3 regions of the Pseudorhodoplanes sp. genome follow, and region 1 is predicted to be linked to each of the others. Evidence: predicted binding sites of a transcription regulator. Region 1 holds the regulator's gene; each other region holds the start of a gene.
The links. Region 1 encodes LexA, which represses DNA repair genes until DNA is damaged. Its sites were predicted from a motif close to TGTTCNNNNTGTGTTCNG; they were not measured.

Region 1 (6,634 bases):
TCTATGAGGCCGGCATCGGCTTCATGTTTGCGCCATCGCATCATCCGGCGATGAAGAATGTCGGCGCCACCCGGGTCGAACTCGGCACCCGCACCATCTTCAATCTGCTCGGTCCGCTGTCCAATCCGGCCAGCGTCAAGCGTCAGCTCGTCGGTGTGTTTTCGCGGCAATGGATCGAGCCGCTCGCGTTGGTGCTGAAAAATCTCGGCTCGGAAGCGGTCTGGGTGGTGCATGGCTCGGATGGGCTCGACGAGATCACGACCTCCGGGCCGACTGCGGTCGCCGCGCTCGAGAATGGCAACATCCGCACTTTCGAGATTTCGCCGGCCGATATCGGTATCGCACCGGTCAAGCCGGAAGCTTTGCGCGGCGCCGACGCCTACCACAATGCAGCAGCGCTCAAGGATGTGCTGGAGGACAAGCCCGGCGCCTATCGCGATGTCGCGATCATGAACGCTGCCGCCACGCTGGTGGTTGCAGGCGCGGCGAAAGACCTGAAAGACGGCGCCGAACTGGCGCGCAAGGCGTTGTCCAGCGGCGGCGCGCGGACGCGTCTCGAGCGGCTGATCGACGTGTCCAACGCATGAGAGTTCAATGGCCGACATCCTGAAGACGATCGAGGCCTACAAGCGCGAGGAGATCGCGGCCGCGAAGCGTGAGACGAGTCTCGCCACGCTTGAGGCTGAAGCGCGGACCGGGTCCGCGCCGCGCGGCTTTGCCGCCGCTATCGAGCGCAAGCTCGCCGGCGGGCAATACGCGCTGATCGCCGAGGTCAAGAAGGCCAGTCCGTCAAAAGGGCTGATCCGCGCGGATTTCGATCCGGTGGCGATTGCGAAGGCTTACGAACAGGGCGGTGCCGCCTGCCTGTCGGTGCTGACCGATGCGCCGTCATTTCAGGGCAAGCCCGAATTCCTGACGCAGGCGCGGGCCGCGACCTCCCTGCCCGCGCTCCGGAAGGATTTCATGTTCGATCCCTATCAGGTGGCGCAGGCGCGCGCCTGGGGTGGCGATTGCATCCTGATTATCATGGCCGCAATCGATGACGCCGCCGCGCATGAACTCGAAGCCGCGGCGATCTCCTACGACATGGACGTACTGATCGAAATCCACGATGAGGCCGAACTCGACCGCGCGCTCAAGCTCAAGTCGCGGCTGTTCGGCATCAACAACCGCAATCTGCGGACATTCGAGACATCACTCGATGTCAGTATGGCGCTTGCGCCGAAGGTCCCGCGCGACCGGCTGATCGTCGGCGAGAGCGGCATCTTCACGCCGGCCGATCTCGCCCTATTGTCGACGGTCGGTATCTCCACATTCCTGATCGGTGAGAGCCTGATGCGCGCGAACGATGTGGCCGAGGCAACGCGTTCGCTGCTTGCTCGGCCCCAGCCCCGCGCGGCGGCGGGCTAAGCCATGTCCGACAAGGTGCTCACCCATCTCGGGCCATCCGGCGAAGCGCATATGGTCGACGTCTCCGACAAGGCGGCGACCGAGCGTGTCGCCGTCGCGGAAGGCCGCGTGGTGATGAGCAAGGCCACGCTCGACCTCGTGATGTCGGGCAATGCCAAGAAGGGCGACGTGCTCGGCACCGCGCGCATCGCCGGCATCATGGCCGCCAAGCGCACGCACGAACTGATCCCGCTCTGCCATCCACTCGCACTGTCGCAGGTGAGCGTCGACCTCACGCCCGACCCAGCGCTGCCCGGCATTGCCGTGCGCGCCAGCGTGAAGGTGACCGGACCGACCGGCGTGGAAATGGAAGCGCTAACCGCGGTGTCGGTCGCGTGCCTGACCATCTACGACATGGTCAAGGCCGCCGAGCGCGGCATGCGCATCGAAGGCGTGCATCTGGTGGAAAAGACCGGCGGCAAATCCGGTCCCTACCGGGCGACGTGAATATGGCGCTCCTGCCCGTTGCCGACGCCTTGCAGCGCGTGCTGGCGCAAGCGAGTGCGCTGCCGAGCGAACGCGTGCCGATCACCGAAGCGCATGGCCGCGTCCTCGCTGACGATGTCCGCTCACTCAGGACCCAGCCGCCGGTCGATGTGTCGGCGATGGATGGCTATGCGGTCCGTTCCGAGGACATCACCAGCGCGCCGACCGATCTGAAAGTCATCGGCGAGGTCGCGGCCGGACGGCCGTTCACTGGCGAGGTGAGACCGGGACAGGCGGCGCGGATTTTCACCGGCGGCGAGTTGCCCGCCGGCGCCGACACCATCGTGGTGCAGGAAGACACCCGCCGCGACGGCGACAACGTCATCGTCACCGAGGTGCCGCGGAAGGGCCGCCATATCCGCGCCGCCGGACTGGATTTCAAGCAGGGGGAGACCTTGCTCACGCGCGGCCGCGTCCTGAGCGGCCGCGATCTCGGGCTTGCGGCGGCGATGAACCACCCGATCCTACCGGTTCACCGCAAGCCGCGCGTCGCCTTGCTCGCCACCGGTGACGAGCTGGTGCTACCCGGACGCCAACCCGGCCCGGGTCAGATCGTCTATTCGAACGGCTATTCGGTTGCCGCGCTGGCCCGCCAGGAAGGCGCCGATGTCAGCGACCTCGGCATCGCCCGCGACACCGTGGCCGATACCGTTGCAGCGATCCAAGATGCGCGGATGCGGCGGGCCGACGTGCTCGTCACCATGGGGGGCGCTTCGGTCGGCGACTATGACCTGGTGCAGCAGGCCCTGAAGCAGGAAGGCATGGACCTGTCGTTCTGGAAGATTGCGATGCGGCCGGGGCGTCCGCTGATGCATGGCCGGCTCGGCCCGATTCATGTGCTGGGCCTGCCGGGCAATCCGGTCTCGGCCTTCGTCTGCGCGGTGCTGTTTCTGGTGCCGCTGCTGCGCACCCTGACCGGCCGAACCGACGTCTCGATCCCCCTCGACCATGGCCTGCTCGGCTGCGACCTGCCCGAGAACGACGAGCGTGCCGATTACCTGCGAGCCCGCCTGTCGCGGTCGTCGCGCGGCGCGCTGGTGGCCACTCCGTTCCCGACCCAGGATTCGTCGATGACCCGCATTCTGGCCGATGCCGATTGCCTCGTGATCCGCGAACCGCATGCATCGCCCGCGCCCGCCGGTTCACCCTGTGTTATCCTGAAGCTTCCCCTTTAGGCATCTCCCGCTTTCTTCACGTCAAATTAAGGGGTTGCGGAACACATATCGAACATATAGTGTTCGTTCATGATTTGTTTCGTATCTCTTGGGATTGTTCCACGATCCTGACGCTGTCCGGGAGACACCTGAATGCTGACCCGCAAGCAGTTCGAGCTTCTGCGATTCATAAACGAGCGTCTGAAGGAAGCCGGCGTTCCGCCGTCCTTCGACGAGATGAAGGACGCCCTCGACCTGCGGTCCAAATCCGGCATCCACCGGCTGATCACGGCGCTGGAGGAGCGCGGTTTCATCCGGCGCCTGCCGAACCGCGCGCGCGCGATCGAGGTGATCAAGCTGCCGGATTCGGTCAACCAGGGCAGCACGCCCCGCCGTGGTTTCACCCCGAGCGTGATCGAGGGCAATCTCGGCCGGGTGCGAACCGCGTCGGAAGACGATGGCGGCCGCCCCGTCGCGGTGCCGATGATGGGCCGAATCGCGGCGGGCACGCCGATCGAGGCGATCCAGACCAAAAGCCACACCATCAATGTGCCGCCGGACCTGCTCACCTCGGGCGATCACTTCGCGCTCGAAGTGCGCGGCGATTCGATGGTCGATGCCGGCATTCTCGACGGCGATACGGTGCTGATCCGCAAGTCCGAGGCCGCCGATACCGGCGACATCGTCGTGGCCCTGATCGACGATGAGGAAGCGACCCTCAAACGGTTTCGCAGGCGCGGCGCTTCCATCGCACTTGAACCGGCTAACACGTCGTATGAAGTCCGTATCCTGCCGCCGACCCGCGTCCGGATTCAGGGCAAACTGGTGGGACTATTCCGGCGTTACTGACGGACCGTCGTCGGCTTCCAGATCGGCCGGCCGCGGTGTCGCGTCGCGCGGCGGGGCCGGGCGTGCGGGGATCGTAGCCACTGCCGCAGGAGCGCGGGCCCAAGGCCGGTCGTAGGTTGGCGGCCGCGTGCTCTCCTGCACGAACATGCCGCCATCCCAGCGGGCCGCGGCCGCACCATGAGCGCGCGCGCGAGTGCGGTCGATCAGCAACGCGGCGCAAACCGGCGGAGCGTTGCGCGCGGTCACGACAAAAACCGCCGAAGTGCAATCCTCCATCAGCGCCTCCGCGCTGAGCGACAGCGCGACGGCGCGGCCGTCGGCCAGCCGTGCAACGCATCCCGCCAGGTCGCAGCGAATGCCCTCCGCCAGCGACTCGTCCTTGTCGGTTCTGGCATCGCCATCGGCGGCAAGCCACTCACGCAGGACGAATCCGTCGCGGCGGCTGGCCATGACCCGCAAGACTCCGCCGGCATCGCGGACCGCCACCATGCTTGCGTCGGCCGACACAAGGATGTCCGGTCGCGGTGCCCTCCAGGCAAACACGATACAAAGCGCGACCATCGCCGCGCCGGTCCACCGCAGCGGCGATCGCAACAGGCACATCACCACCAGCCCGGCAGCGCCGATCAGCAGGGTGCCAACGCCGAAAGCCGGGATCCGTCCGACGGCGCCGGGCAGACTGGCAACCCAGGTTGCGACAACGATCATCCACTCGATGCCCTCGCCCATCAGCCACCAGAATGGCCGGTCGAAGCCGAACGGCAGTGCGATCAGGCCGAGAATGCCAGCCGGCATCACCCAGATCGACACCGCCGGCATCGCGAAGAGATTTGCCAGCACGCCATAAGGCGCCAGTCTGTGAAAGTGATAGGCGGCGAACAGTGTCGTCGCAGACCCCGCGACAAGCGACGCAATGACGAGCGCCGCGATCTCCCGTCCGCCCCATAACGCCATCCGGGCCGCAAAGGGCGTGCCCGGCTCGGCCGACATGATTGGCAGTCCGCGCTCGTACACCGCGATCAGCGCGAGCGTGGCCGCAAACGACATCTGGAAACTCGGATGGACAATTGCCTCCGGCGAGATCGCGAGCAGCACCAAGGCGGCGACGCAGATCGTACGAAGCGTCAGGGCCGGCCGGTCGAAGATCACGCCGATCAACACGATTGCCGTCATGATGAAGGCGCGCTGGGTCGCGACTTCGGCACCGGACAGCAGCAGATAGAATGCCGCCATGCACAGAGCCGCCAGCGCCGCCCATTTCTTGATTGGGTAACGGCTGGCAATCGAAGGGAAGAACGCGAGGCCGGCGCGGAACGTGAAGAAGGCGATGCCGGCAACCACGGCCATGTGATAGCCGGAGATCGACAGCACATGCGCGAGGCTCGAGACGTACATGGCCTCGTTGACCGACGACGATATCGCATCGCGTTTTCCGGTGATCAGCGCCGAGGCGATCGCGCCGTTGTCGCCCGGAATGACCGCGCGGATGCGCGCGTCGATCGCATCCCTAAGCGACCCGATGGCAGCGGCATAGCGCAGCCGCATTCCGGGCGGTTCGGGCGGCGTCACCTGTTTGATCGCGCCGAGCACGAAACCCGTCGCGCCGAGCCGCTGGAAATAGTAATCGCGCGCGAAGTCGTAGCCGCCCGGCCGCAGCGGCGAGAGCGGAGGATTGAGTCTTGCGCGCAATTCGACGAAGGAGGCCACCGGCGGCGCCATGCCCTTGCGCACAGACACGCGAACGCGTTCCAGCTTGATGTCGGGGCGCGCACCGCTCATGGCATGGACGGCAATCACGATACGATCGCTTCGCTCGCGTTCCTCTCTGGATTCGACAAAGCCCGACAGCGTCACATTGAATGCGGGCGCCGCGAGGATCGGATGGGCGATGCGAGCGGTCTTCCAGGCTGCGAGCGTGAAGCCGAATGCGATCGCGGCGGCAGCCACAGCGACCGGAAACGCGATCGGTCGGGCGCGGGCCGCGATGCATAGAAGTATCGCCGCGGCCGTGAGTGCGATGCCGGCCCACAGAAACGGCTCGCGATCCGCGGCGAAATAGAGGACGACGCCGAAGCCGAAGGCGATGGGCAGCCAGGGAATGAGGCGTCCCGGCGCGGTGTCATGGGCGATCCAGCTGCCCATGCGCGCGCCGGCGCCCTGCAACAAAGGGGACAGGGCATCGGGCCAGCCGGACGATCCATCGCGGGTGCGTCCTCCAAGCGGCCACGTGCCGGCCCGCGCGCCCTTGCGCGCCTCCGCCCGCTCGCGACCTTTCGGATCGCTCTCGCCAGCCATGAGCCCCCGCCCCCGGCACTCGACCGGGGGTTGAGGCTACATCAGCCGGCGTCCTTTGCGAAAGCGATCAACTAACCGCCGAAACCTTGGCCCAGGTGTCCCGCAGCCCGATGGTCCGGCTGAAGACCGGGCGGCCGGACGTGGAGTCGCGGTCGCGCACGAAATAACCCTGCCGCTCGAACTGCGCCGGCTCGCCGGTCTGATCCGCGATCGCCGCCGGCTCGACCTTTGCGTCAGCCAGAATCTCCAGCGAGTTGGGATTCAGTTCGCCGGCAAAGTTGGCGGCATCCGGCGCGGGGTTGGTGAAAAGCGGATTGTAGAGCCGGATTTCGGCCGAGACCGCATCCTGTGCCGAGACCCAGTGGATGGTCGCCTTGACCTTGCGGCCGTCCGGGGCGTTG
Region 2 (6,634 bases), on a different contig from region 1:
ATCGCCGGTGCGCTTGACATGGGTGCCGCCGCACAATTCGACCGACCAGCCGAGCGTATTGGAGCCGGGCTTTTCGCCCATCGCCACCACCCGCACCTCATCGCCGTATTTCTCGCCGAACAGCGCCCGGGCGCCGGACGCGCGCGCCTCGTCGAGCCCCATCAGCCGCGTGGTGACTTCGGAATTCTGGGTGACGAAATCGTTGGCAAGGTCCTCGACCTTCTCGATCTCCTCGGGCGTCATCGGCTTCGGATGCGAGAAGTCGAAGCGCAGCCGCTCTTCCGCGACCAGCGAGCCCTTCTGCGCGACATGATCGCCGAGGATCTGGCGCAGCGCCTCGTGCAGGAGATGCGTCGCCGAATGGTTGGCGCGGATCGCGGAGCGGCGGCCGTGCTCGACGTCGAGCTGCAGCGCGAGGCCGTCCTTCAGGCTGCCCTCCTCCACCACGCCGGTATGCACGAACAGGTCGCCGGCCTTCTTCTGGGTTTCGGTGACACGGAAGCGCACGCCGTCCGCGGTCATCACGCCGGTATCGCCGACCTGGCCGCCCGACTCGCCATAGAACGGCGTCTGGTTGACGATCACCGCGCCGGTTTCGCCCGCATTCAACTCGGCAGTGCGCGCGCCGTCGCGCAAGAGCGCCATCACCACGCCTTCGGCGCTTTCGGTTTCGTAGCCGAGAAATTCGGTGGCGCCGAGCTTTTCGCGCAGCCCGAAATAAACTGTCTCGGCCGCGGCATCGCCGGAGCCCTTCCACGATTCGCGTGCCTTTTCGCGCTGCTTATCCATCGCCGCATTGAAGGCATCGAGGTCGACCCCGATGCCGCGCGGGCGCAGCGCATCCTGGGTCAGATCGAGCGGAAAGCCATAGGTGTCGTAGAGCGTGAACGCGGTCTCGCCCTTTAGCGCGTCGCCCTGCTTCAGCCCTTTCGACTCGTCTTCCAGGATCGACAGCCCGCGCTCCAGCGTCTTGCGGAAGCGCGTCTCCTCGAGCTTCAGCGTTTCGGTAATCAGCGCCTCGGCCCGATGCAGTTCCGGATAAGCCTGACCCATCTCGCGCACCAGCACCGGAACCAGCCGCCACATCAGCGGGTCACGCGCGCCCAGCAATTGCGCGTGGCGCATGGCGCGCCGCATGATCCGGCGCAGCACATAGCCACGGCCCTCGTTCGACGGCAACACGCCATCGGCGATCAGGAACGACGAGGCACGCAGGTGATCGGCGATCACGCGATGCGACGCCTTCTGCGGGCCTTCGGCTGACACCTTGGTCAATTCGGCGATCACCTGGATGATCGCGCGGAACAGATCGATGCTGTAATTGTCGTGAGTGCCCTGCAGCACCGCGGCGATGCGCTCGAGCCCCATGCCGGTGTCGATCGACGGCTTCGGCAGATCGAGGCGGCTGCCATCGGGCAGCGCCTCGTATTGCATGAAGACGAGATTCCAGATCTCGATGAAGCGATCGCCGTCCTGGTCCGGCGAGCCGGGAGGACCGCCCGGGATCTTGTCGCCGTGATCATAGAAGATTTCCGAGCACGGACCGCACGGCCCGGTATCGCCCATCGCCCAGAAATTGTCGGAGCCGGCGATGCGGATGATGCGGCTCTCGGGCAGGCCCGCGATCTTCTTCCACAGGTCGAAGGCAACATCGTCGTCGATATAGACGGTGGCGGTGAGCTTGTCCTTCGGCAGGCCGAAATCCTTGGTGACCAGATTCCAGGCCAGCTCGATCGCGTGATCCTTGAAATAATCGCCGAACGAGAAGTTGCCGAGCATCTCGAAGAAAGTGTGGTGGCGCGCGGTGTAGCCGACATTGTCGAGATCGTTATGCTTGCCGCCGGCGCGGACGCATTTCTGCGAAGTCACCGCCCGCGCATAGGGGCGCTTCTCAAGGCCAGTGAAAACGTTCTTGAACTGCACCATGCCCGCATTGGTGAACATCAGGGTCGGATCGTTGCGCGGCACCAGCGGCGAGGACGCCAGCGGCTCATGGCCGTTGCGCGCGAAGTAGTCGATGAACCCAGCCCGGATATCGTTGACGCCGCTCATGAAAGATTTGCCGCCGCGGCAGCCTGTCCGCGGCCCCTGTCTGCGCCGGGGTTGAAGGCCCGGATCGGATTGATGTTTCGGGGGATATGTAGCGACGCCGCCCGGCCAAGTCCAGAAACGGACCGATTTCCGGCGCTTGCGGGCCGTTCGGGTCTGCCAGAGGCGAGGAGCCGCCGGACACGCGAGCAGATGGCGACTTGAGGAGATGACAGGCGCCAGGAGATGACAGGCCGGGCGGCAACGGCGGTCATCGCCGGCCCGTCAGCCCGTTGGGGCCCGCGCTCGGTGCCCGCGCGAACAGGCCACCGCACTGCCTAGGCAGGTCCGACCTACGGAAGCCGCTCAAAAAAACGCCGGGGAGCGGACCGCGAGGCAAGCGGTCCCCTCACCCGGCCCGCGCGGCGACGCGGATGGAGGGCAGTCCGGATTATTCCTTGGCGTCGTCCTCGCCGTCGTCGTCGGTCTCTTCCTCGCCGGCCAGGATCTTGTCGGCGATCAGCCCTGAATTCTGCCGCACGGCAGCCTCGATCGACGCAGCCATGTCGGGATTGTTGCGCAGGAAGGTCTTGGCGTTCTCGCGCCCCTGCCCGATCCGCTGTGAGTCATAGGAGAACCAGGCACCGGACTTCTCCACCACGCCGGCCTTGACGCCGAGGTCGATCAGCTCGCCCATCTTCGACACGCCCTCGCCATACATGATGTCGAACTCGACCTGCTTGAACGGCGGCGCCAGCTTGTTCTTCACCACCTTGACGCGGGTCTGGTTGCCGACCACCTCGTCGCGATCCTTGATCGCGCCGATGCGGCGGATATCGAGCCGGATCGAGGCATAGAATTTCAGCGCATTGCCACCGGTGGTGGTTTCCGGCGAGCCATACATCACGCCGATCTTCATCCGGATCTGGTTGATGAAGATCACCATGGTCTTGGACTTGTTGATCGAGGCGGTGAGCTTGCGCAACGCCTGGCTCATCAGCCGGGCCTGCAAACCGGGCAGCGAATCGCCCATCTCGCCGTCGAGTTCGGCCTTCGGCACAAGCGCCGCGACCGAATCCACCACCACCACGTCGACCGCGCCGGAACGCACCAGCGTATCGGTGATTTCCAGCGCCTGCTCGCCGGCATCGGGCTGCGAGATCAGGAGGTCGTCGACATTGACGCCGAGCTTGCGCGCATAGACCGGGTCGAGCGCGTGTTCGGCATCGACGAAGGCGCAGATGCCGCCCTTCTTCTGCGCTTCGGCCACGGTGTGCAGCGCCAGCGTGGTCTTGCCGGAGGATTCCGGCCCGTAGATTTCGATCACCCGGCCGCGCGGCAGACCGCCGACGCCGAGCGCGATGTCGAGCCCGAGCGACCCGGTCGACACGGTGGCGATATCCATCGCCTTGTCGTTCTTGCCGAGCCGCATGATCGAGCCCTTGCCGAACGCGCGTTCGATCTGGGAGACCGCGGCGTCAAGAGCCTTCGACTTGTCCATGGAGGAACCTTCAACCAAACGCAGGGCGGCCTGGGCCATTGTCGCTCCTTATGACTGACGATTCGGGCGGCGTATACGCGCGGCTCTCGCCCGCTTCTCCGCTCGGCTGGTTTCGGACCGTTCGGGCTGTTTCGACCGAACAAGACTCAATGTACACCATTTGTTCTAAGTTCGCAATATGTTCTTTTTGCGGGTACGGGTACTGGCCTGTTTTGACCGAGAGTGGCCGGTTTAGATTTCGGGAGTGGCCTTATTTCGTGTGCCTGAGACATTCGTCACAGACGGCGGTGATCCCGTGACATGCTATGGTGACGGCCCCAACCATGGAGGGATCGTGCGATGAAGCAGGCGACAAGACCAAATCAGTCGGAAGAGGACATCCTCAGCTTCGACGTCTCGGACGACACGCTGGAAAGCGCTGCCGGTGGCGAGGCATCGGTGAATTATACGCTCGGCGGCTGCACCGCCATCCAGACCTGCCCGGTGTTCTGATCCAGTTTCTCACTGTCCACTAAAGAGGCTGCCTCAGTCGGCGGCCTTTTTCTCAGCTCGATTTTGGGTTCTGGCCTGATTCAGGCGCCGCAACCCTCACGACTGCCGGTGAGAACGGCAAAGATTGGCGCGCCCGCGGGCTGATCGTCTCGGGCGGATCGCCCCGCGCATGACAGAGCGACCTGAACCGGAGTGGATCTTCGCCATTCGGCTCAGGCCGCCGGCTTCGTTGGCCCGACGAAGCTTGTGAATTCTAACGCTCGGCGGGCGGCCGGTATTGAGCCAGCGCAAGCCCGGTGAGGCGGCGCGACGAAAAAATCTTAAGATTTAAGGCGGGCGATCCAAGACCGGCGATGCAAAGCCGCGCGTCGCGGTCGTCCGCGGCGCCGTTCGCGAAACGTTCAGCGCGCATGTGGATAGGTGGATATGCGAATGCGCGCACCGGGCCGTTGCCGGGCGCGAGAACCGATGGCCAGCGCGTATGGGGTCCCGCGTTCGCGGGGCAACAGCCTGGTCTCGCGATTGCGTCCAGGCCGCGTGGCTCAGGGTGAAGCCGTGCGTCGCAGAACCGCGACCCGGCGCGGCAAGCGGGTCGGCTTGGTCTTGGAGGCGAACCTCAGGAATGGAACCAAAAAGGTGCCTGCGCGTTGTCCAGGCCATGGCAACAAAACCTCTCCTTCCCGAAGTTATCGCCGAACGCGCCAAGGCCGCGGACGATTATCGCAAGGCCCATCAGGCCGCGATCGACCGGATCGAAAAGCTGCGCGCAGCCCGCCTGCAGCGCGACGCCGAAACGGAAGCGGCGCAGGCCGATTCGGAGCCCGCCCCTAAAGCCGCCGGCAAGCGCGTCAGTGCATCGAGCGAAAAGCGCGAAAAGGTCCGGAGCGATCGTGCAAACGCGGTAACCGGCGCGTAACTTCCACGAGACGTTTCTCGACATATGTGGACGGACAGGCGCGATCGGGCTAAGGCGTCCGCGTATGGCGTGCTAGCCTGCGCGCATGCGCCATCTCCTCCGGCTCGTTCCCGCGCTGCTCGGCGCCGCGTTGCTGGCGGCGCTCATTGGTGGCGCGCACTCAATCGCGGGTCTGTGCCCGATCTTGCCGCGGCTGGTGCCGGCAACGTCGCGTTATCATGCGTTTACGCAATATCCGTTTATCCAAGATCCAGTCATCATTGCGGTGGCGGCCATCGCCCTGATCGCGCTAACGTTGGCGCTGCTGATGCAGTGGCAGCGGGGGCGACGCACGGTCAGCTACGACAGCGATGCGGAGCGGTGGGTCGTGCTCGGATGGGTGCTGGCAATCGGCGGCACAGCCTCGCTCATGGCGGGGCTGATCCTGATCGGCTCGAATGGCTGGCCGTTCAGCCACCAGTCGCGCCACATCAGCGTCAGGACCGGGCAATTGCCGCTGTCTATCTCCACCGTGCAGCGGCGCTATTTCGCAAATTATTCCGGCGGCGATGGATTGCGGTCGCATTGCGCGAGTTTCGGCGAAGTGACGATGTGCAACCGCTCGCGATACCGGAGCCTCGATCTCGATCTGTCGCTGCTGGTCACGCCGCGCGATCGGGCACGTGCGGTTCCGCAAACCGCAATGCCGACGCGCGACGATCTCATCGCCATCGCCCGGCGCGGCCTGGCCGCCGACGCGGTGTTTCGCGGTCCGATCATGCTCGCGCCGCGCCAGAGCCTGCGCCGCGAGCTTGTTTTCGTGGTCCGGCAAACGGCAGATGGCGGATTGTCCGACAGCGATCACGACTTTTCGCTTGCAGTCAAAGACCGGCTGAGCGGGCAGACGGTATCGTTCTCTCTGCCGGCGGAGTATCGCGGGTGAGCCGGTCGCGGTGCGAACCGGTATCGGGCAGGTACGGATTGTTGCGGAAGGTGTGGTAACCGATGGCTTTCGAAATCGAACGCAAGTTCCTGGTGCGCAGCGACGCATGGCGCGGCGAGGTCAGCAAACGCATCGCAATCCGGCAGGCCTATCTCGCAACCGAAGGCAATGCGTCGGTGCGCGTGCGTATCCGCGACAACCTCGAGGCGACGCTCAGCGTCAAGTCGCGCTCGACGACTCTGCGGCGGCTGGAGCTGGAATATCCGGTGCCGGTGATCGAGGCCGAGGCGATGATCGGATTGCGGCACGGCGCGGTGATCGAAAAGGTGCGCCACCTCGTGCCGCACGGCGACCTTACCTTTGAAGTCGACGTCTTTGCCGGCGAGAACGAGGGCCTCGTCATCGCGGAAATCGAATTGCGCGACGAGTTGCAGCAATTCGCGGTGCCGGACTGGGTCGGCGCCGAGATCACCGGCCAGCCGGACTATTACAACGGCGCGCTGGTGCTGCGGCCGTACCAGTCATGGCCGCAGGACGCACGCGCCGCCGGTTGACGCTCGGGCTTACGCCGCGCGCGCCTTGCTCATCGCATCCCAGACCCGCGCCGGCGTGGCGGGCATATCGAGCTCCTTCACGCCCAGCGGTTTCAGCGCATCGAGGATCGCGTTGATCACGGTCGGCGGCGCGCCGATCGTGCCGCTTTCGCCGATGCCCTTGACGCCGAGCGGATTGGTCTTCGACGGCACCTCTTCGAGATGGGTCTCGATCTCCGGGA
Region 3 (6,634 bases), on a different contig from region 1:
CAGAATTTGCTCGGCATTCTGCCGCGCGCCCAGCAGATGCAGCAGGCTGCCGGCAGCAAGGCGCGCGCCAACAACATCCAGGTCCGCGTTGAATTGCAGGCCGATTGCCTGGGCGGCGTCTGGGCCAATCATGCGCGGCGAAAGAAGGACTTCATCGATCCGGGCGACATCGAGGGCGCGATCGGGATCGCGTCGGCGATCGGCGACGATCGGCTGCAGAAGCAGTCGACCGGGCGCGTGGTACCGGATTCGTTCACCCACGGCTCGGCCGAGCAGCGCGTGCGCTGGTTCAAGCGCGGGCTTGAGTCGGGTCGTGTCGCGGATTGCGATACGTTCCGCGCTGCGCAGCTGTAATCATAATGCCCGGCATCGACGAATCGCGAAATTTCATCGCGCTCAACATTGCGGTCCTGACCGTCTCCGACACCCGCGAGATGGCGGACGACAAGTCCGGCGCGACGCTGGTGGAGCGGCTTGAAGCCGCCGGGCACAAGCTCGCCGCGCGCGCGATCGTTACCGACGATGTTGAGAACATCCGTGCGCAGGTGAAAACGTGGATCGCCGACAAAGGCGTCGATGTCGTGATCACCACCGGCGGCACCGGCTTCACTGGCCGCGACGTCACCCCCGAAGCGATCGAGCCGCTGTTCGAAAAGCGGATGGATGGGTTCGCGACCCTGTTCCTGATGGTCAGCCACGCCAAGATCGGCACCTCTGCGATCCAGACCCGCGCAACCGCGGGCGTTGCCGGTGCGACTTACATCTTCTGCCTGCCGGGCTCGCCCGGCGCCTGCAAGGATGGCTGGGACGGCATCCTCGCGCACCAGCTCGATTACCGCTACCGGCCGTGCAACTTCGTCGAGATCATGCCGCGGCTGGATGAGCACCTGCGCCGCGCGAAGGCGCAGGGCGCGACGGTCTAACCGATCCCGCGCAACAATCCGCCCTCGACCCGCAACGCCGCACCGGTGGTCGCCGATGCTTCCTTCGAGCACGCATAGACCACCATATTGGCGACCTCATCCACTGTCGCGAGCCTGCGGATGATCGAGGTCGGGCGATGCTGCGCGATGAAGTCCTGTTCCATCTGCGCATGAGACACACCCTGTTCCTTCGCCATCTTGCCGAAGAAGTCGACCACACCTTCGGATCGCGTCGGGCCGGGCAGCACCGAATTGACGGTGACGCCTGTGCCGGCAAGCGATTCCGCAAGGCCGCGTGCGACCGCGATCTGTGCGGTCTTGGTCATGCCGTAGTGGATCATCTCGAGCGGGATGTTGAGGCCGGACTCCGATGAGATGAACACGATGCGGCCCCAGTCCTTAGCTTTCATGCCGGGGATATAGGCGCGCGACATGCGGATGCCGCTCAGCACATTGGTTTCGAAAAACCTGAACCAATCCTCGTCGGGGATGTCTTCGAAATTCTTCGGCTCGAAGATCCCGAGATTGTTGACCAGGATATCCGCCGCCGGCACGCGCTTGACGAAGGCTGCAACGGCCTCCGCGTTCGCGAGATCCGCCGCAACGCCCTCGACCTTCGCGGATGGCAGCTCTTTCCTAAGCAACGCAACCGCCTGCTGCACCCTGTCTTCCGTCCGGCCGTTGATCACGACCGATGCACCGGATGCCGTAAGCCCCTTCGCAATGGCAAAGCCGATGCCCCCGGTCGAGCCGGTGACGACCGCATGCTTTCCTCTCAGATCGATATTCATGATGTCCGTCCGATTGCTGGATGCCTCAACATGGCGCATCCGCATGTCAGGCAAAGGTCAACAGCGCGTGAAATCGGCCGCGGGGGTGCCATGCGCTGCGAAAGCCGCAACGAAAGTCTAAAAACCGCAACGACAGCCTAGAGCGTCAGTTCCCAGGTCTCGCTCGGCTCGGGCTTGCCGAAATCGTCGTGCACCCATTGCTCGATCAATCGGAAGCCCTGCTTCTGGTAGATCGCGCGCGCGACGGTAAGCACCGCATGCGTCCATAGCGTAATCTTGCGATATCCGGCATTGCAGGCGAAGGCGATGCTGGCCTCCACCAGCATGCGGCCGATGCCGAGCCCGCGTCCCTTCGGATCGACGATCAGGAGCCGGATGCGCGCGACCTCGTCGCTGTCGCGGACCAGGAAGATCGAACCGACCGGCTCGCCGTCCATCTCCGCGATCCAGCATCGCTCGCGCGCGGGATCGCTGGTCTTCAGAAAGCCACTGACGATCTCCGCGGTGATCGCCTCGATATGGCTGCTCCAGCCGTATTCGGCTGCATAGAGCGCGCCGTGACGCGCCACCACCCAGCCCATGTCGCCGGGCTGGTGCGAGCGCAACGTAACCCGCCGCTCCGGCGCAGCGTCGCGTCCGATCAGCCGCTCGATCGTCTCCATCGCCGTCACGACACGTACCTGTTCGGCGTCGTCGAGGTGCTTGAGCAGGCTGCCGGTCTCGCGCTGCGAGCGATGATCGAGCGATGCGAAGGCCTTGTGCCCCTTGGTGGTCAGCGAAATGACGACCTGCCGGCCATCGCTTTCGTCGCGTCGGCGGACGATCAGGTCGCGCTCTTCAAAGCCGCGCAGGATGCGGCTGAGATAGCCGTGATCGATATCCAGCGCCGAGGCCAGTACGGTCGCGGTGGCTTCACGCTGCTGGGCCAGTTCGTACAGCACCCGCGCCTGCGATAGCGAGAACGGACTGTCCAGCAGCCCCTCGTCCAGCAGCCCGATCCTCCGCGTATAGAAGCGCGCGAAGCGGCGGACCGCGCCGACGCGCTGTTCGAAGCCGGATTCGGGCATGAGGGACATCGATCCTCCGATCGTTGACACCGTCAAACAATTGATTGACTGAGTCAAGTATCGGTCAGGGCTCGCTCTGGATCAGGCCGGTGCGCAATACCGCAAGGCGGCGCTTGCCGATCCGGCGCAACAGGTCCGCCTCGGTGTCCGGCACGTCCCTGTAGCCTCCGACCTCCCGATAGAATGTTTTGCTGATGATCAACCCGCGGCCCGGCGCGAGGCTCGTCCGGCGGGCGCGCCAAAGCGCGAGCATGCCGGTCAGCAACGAATCCTGCCCATGCGGGCGGGCGGCCAAGCCAAAGGTCGCGGCAATGTCCGTGGGGGCGCGCTCGATGAATTGCTGCACATCCGCAACCCAGCCCGATTCAAGGACCGCCCCGGGCGGCACGAACATCAGCCATTCGCTGCGGGCCTGGTCCGCCGCCTTGTCGAGCCGCGGTCCAAGGGGCCCCGGCAGAGAGAGGAACCGGCAGCCGGCGACATCGCCGACCTTGGCCGTTTCGTCGCTGGAACCGGCATCGGCAAGGATCACGTCCCGAATCAGACCCGCGGTGGCGCCGGGCACCAGACAGGCCAGCGTCCGTACCAGGATACGTTCCGATTCGTCGGTCGGGATGATCACGCTCAGCATGGAACGGAACGCTGGAACTCCGGTGGACCCGCAAGTGTTTCAAAGAACCCATATCGTGGGGCACGAAAACCCAATGCCACAATATTCAGCGACCCCGATCAACTTCCACAATGTTCTTGTTTTGTTCGAGCGGCAGGACTAGATATCGGCTATGGCAAGACCATCCGCAGCCCTGAGACACCCGCCGGCGCCCGTGCCCTCCGCGCCTGCGGGTGACTTTGCGAGGAAATCCCAGGACGGTTCTTCCGACCAGTCCGGGCTCCTCGGCGTCGGCGTCGACAGACAACGCCGCCGCGGCCGCGGTACTCTTTCCAACGCCTCCGGCCGCTACGAAGCGCTCGCCCGCATCGCCTTCGACGATGGCTGGCAGAGCCTCGACGAATTGCCGCCATTCAAGACCAGCGTGCAGGTCGATGCCACTCGCAAGGTCATCACCCGCAACGACTCGCCGGACATCTCGTTCGACCGTTCGATCAATCCCTATCGCGGCTGCGAGCATGGCTGCGTCTATTGCTTCGCGCGGCCGACGCATGCCTATCTCGGGCTGTCGCCCGGGCTGGATTTCGAATCCAAGCTGTTCATGAAGCCGGACGCTCCGGTGCTGCTGGAGCGCGAACTGGCAGCGCCGGGCTATACGCCGCGCACCATCGCGATCGGCACCAATACCGACCCATATCAGCCGATCGAAAAGCAAAACGAAATCATGCGCCGCATCCTCGAGGTGCTGGAACGCGCCGGTCATCCGGTCGGTATAGTGACCAAATCGGCGTTGGTGACGCGCGACATCGACATCCTGTCGCGGATGGCGAAGCGCAATCTGGCCAAGGTTGCGATCTCGGTGACCACGCTCGACGGCAAGCTCGCCCGGACGATGGAGCCGCGCGCGTCGACGCCGGCGAAACGGCTGGAAGCGCTGCGGCAATTGTCGGACGCCGGCATCCCGACGGCGGCGATGATCGCGCCGGTGATCCCGGCCATCAACGATGCGGACATCGAACGCATCCTCGACGCGGTCGCGCTCGCCGGCGTGAAGAGCGCGGGCTATGTGATGCTGCGATTGCCCCTGGAAGTCCGCGACCTGTTCAAGGAATGGCTGCTCGCCAATTATCCCGACCGCTTCCGTCACGTCATGAAGCTCGTGCGCGAGATGCGTGGAGGCAAGGATTACGACTCGACCTGGGGCAAGCGGCAGACCGGCGAGGGACCTTATGCCTGGCTGATCGGCCGGCGCTTCGAGTCGGCCTGCGAACGGCTGGGACTTAACCGGGAACGCGCGAAGCTGACCACCGAGCATTTCCAGAAGCCGGTGAAGGGCAGCGAGCAGCTGAGTTTGTTTTAGCGTCGTCGTCGCCGCGAAAGCGGGAACGACACGAGTAAAATCCATGCCCCACGCCCATATCAGCCTCGTTACGCTCGGCGTCAGCGACGTGCCGCGCGCGGCGCGGTTCTACGAAGCGCTGGGCTTCACGCGGAAAGTCCGCGCCGCGCCGGAGCACGAAGTCGCGTTTTTCGATGCCGGCCGACGGCGTTATCGCTTTATGCAGCCAGCGGACTTGCGAGCGACGCAGGCTTCCCGCCGGACACTGCGCCTTTCGCTTTCCGTGGAACGTCGCTCGCCTGGAACTGCGCCAGCGAGGCCGAGGTCGATGCCGTGATGGCGCTGGCGCTCGAGGTCGGCGCAACCGAACTGGTGCCGGCAAAGCAGGCCGCATGGGGCGGCTATCACGGCCATTTCGCCGACCCGGACGGCCATATCTGGGAAGTCGCGCATAATCCCCAGTTTCCACTGTCGCCCGAGGGGCGCGGCATCCTGCCGGATTAGCCGTTGCACCGGGACGCCGGTCCCGCGCAATGTCTGCCGCATGAGTCGGAAAGTGGCCCCTGCGCGCCTGCCCCTGAAGGACGATATCGTCCGGCCGTCGTTCCGGCGCGAGCGGCGTGCCTACAAGAGCGGAGTATGGCCGGTCGCCGGCTGCGACGAGGCCGGGCGCGGGCCATTGGCAGGGCCGGTGGTCGCCGCCGCCGTGGTGCTCGATCCGGATCGCGTCCCGCGCGGTCTCAACGATTCGAAGAAACTCACCCGCGAGGAGCGTGAAAAGCTTTACGCCCGCATCTGCGCGACCGCCGAGGTCGGCGTTGCCTTCGCTTCGCCCGCGCGCATCGACCGCGACAATATCCTGCAGGCCTCGCTGTGGGCGCTGGCGCAGGCGGTCGCCGCCCTGCCCTGCCGGCCCAAGCTCGTCTATGTCGACGGCCGCGACCGCATCAAGGTACCCTGCGACTGCGAGGCCGTGATTTCAGGCGACGCGCTGGTGCTGTCGATCGCGGCCGCTTCGATCGTCGCCAAGGTCACCCGCGACCGGCTGATGATGCAGATCGGCGCAGCGCATCCCGGCTACGGCTTCGAGCGCCATATGGGCTATTCGGTGCCGGAGCATTTCGCGGCTCTGCAGCGGCTCGGGCCCACCATCCATCACCGTCGCAGCTTTTCCCCGGTCGCGATTGCCGACGGCCTGAGGCCCGCACCCGTGGTCGAGATTTCCATTCCCGGGTTGCCACTCTGACGCAGGCGGGTTTATCTCTGGCGCCCCCGGCTCCGCGGAGAGCCGGACTCATGCCTGCGGCACCCATGCTCACCGTCTCCCTGCCTATCGAAATCCTGCGGACCAGACCGCGGCTTGTGTTCTGGCTGGCGACGTTGGCGCAGGCGCTGCTCTGGGTCGCGGTGCCGACACTGTTCTACTCGGCACCGCCCGGCGAGCTCGCCGAGGTGCTGGCGGTCGGCCATTCCTTCCGATTTGGATCGGAACTGGGGCCGCCGCTGGCCTATTGGCTGGCCGAGATCGCGTTGCGCGCCGCCGGCGGCCACATGATCGGCGTGTACCTGCTGTCGCAGATCTGCATCGTCGCGACCTATTGGGCGGTGTTCCAGCTCGGACGGGCAACCATCGGCGAGCGGCACGCGGTGCTGGCGGTGCTGCTGATGGCCGGGATTTCGTTTTTCACCATCGGCTCGCCCGATTTCGGTCCCGACATCCTGATGATGCCGCTCTGGGCCTCTGCCATCCTGTGCCTGTGGCGCGCAATCGGCGAGGACAAACAGCTCTACTGGTTCGCGCTGGCCGCCATGTTCTGGCTGATGCTGCTGACCTCGCACCTCGCTCTGCTGCTGTTCGCGGTCGTGGTCGCCTTTATTCTGATCAATCCGCAGGCGCGCAAATC

Region 2: recA (recombinase RecA) is a predicted target of LexA. The motif match lies at 3,698-3,715, and genes of this name have one in related genera.
Region 3: AC5I5I_RS00180 (PA0069 family radical SAM protein) is a predicted target of LexA. The motif match lies at 3,524-3,541, and genes of this name have one in related genera.

What each region holds. Positions count from the first base shown of each region.
Region 1 covers NZ_JCABZI010000004.1:35,984-42,617, reverse strand. The annotation lists gene trpD (anthranilate phosphoribosyltransferase) at 1-587, shown strand, start outside; gene trpC (indole-3-glycerol phosphate synthase TrpC) at 595-1,410, shown strand; gene moaC (cyclic pyranopterin monophosphate synthase MoaC) at 1,414-1,896, shown strand; gene AC5I5I_RS06815 (molybdopterin molybdotransferase MoeA) at 1,899-3,110, shown strand; gene lexA (transcriptional repressor LexA) at 3,243-3,938, shown strand; gene AC5I5I_RS06805 (ComEC/Rec2 family competence protein) at 3,921-6,233, opposite strand; gene AC5I5I_RS06800 (glutamine--tRNA ligase/YqeY domain fusion protein) at 6,301-6,634, opposite strand, start outside.
Region 2 covers NZ_JCABZI010000010.1:296,529-303,162, reverse strand. The annotation lists gene alaS (alanine--tRNA ligase) at 1-2,052, opposite strand, end outside; gene recA (recombinase RecA) at 2,480-3,568, opposite strand; gene AC5I5I_RS15150 (hypothetical protein) at 3,869-4,021, shown strand; gene AC5I5I_RS15145 (hypothetical protein) at 4,680-4,937, shown strand; gene AC5I5I_RS15140 (hypothetical protein) at 5,023-5,859, shown strand; gene AC5I5I_RS15135 (CYTH domain-containing protein) at 5,922-6,413, shown strand; gene AC5I5I_RS15130 (xanthine dehydrogenase family protein molybdopterin-binding subunit) at 6,423-6,634, opposite strand, start outside.
Region 3 covers NZ_JCABZI010000001.1:30,620-37,253, forward strand. The annotation lists gene ypfJ (KPN_02809 family neutral zinc metallopeptidase) at 1-354, shown strand, start outside; gene moaB (molybdenum cofactor biosynthesis protein B) at 360-923, shown strand; gene AC5I5I_RS00165 (SDR family NAD(P)-dependent oxidoreductase) at 920-1,714, opposite strand; gene AC5I5I_RS00170 (bifunctional helix-turn-helix transcriptional regulator/GNAT family N-acetyltransferase) at 1,852-2,790, opposite strand; gene AC5I5I_RS00175 (glycosyltransferase) at 2,846-3,412, opposite strand; gene AC5I5I_RS00180 (PA0069 family radical SAM protein) at 3,564-4,751, shown strand; gene AC5I5I_RS00185 (VOC family protein) at 4,791-5,234, shown strand; gene rnhB (ribonuclease HII) at 5,275-5,976, shown strand; gene AC5I5I_RS00195 (glycosyltransferase family 39 protein) at 6,027-6,634, shown strand, end outside.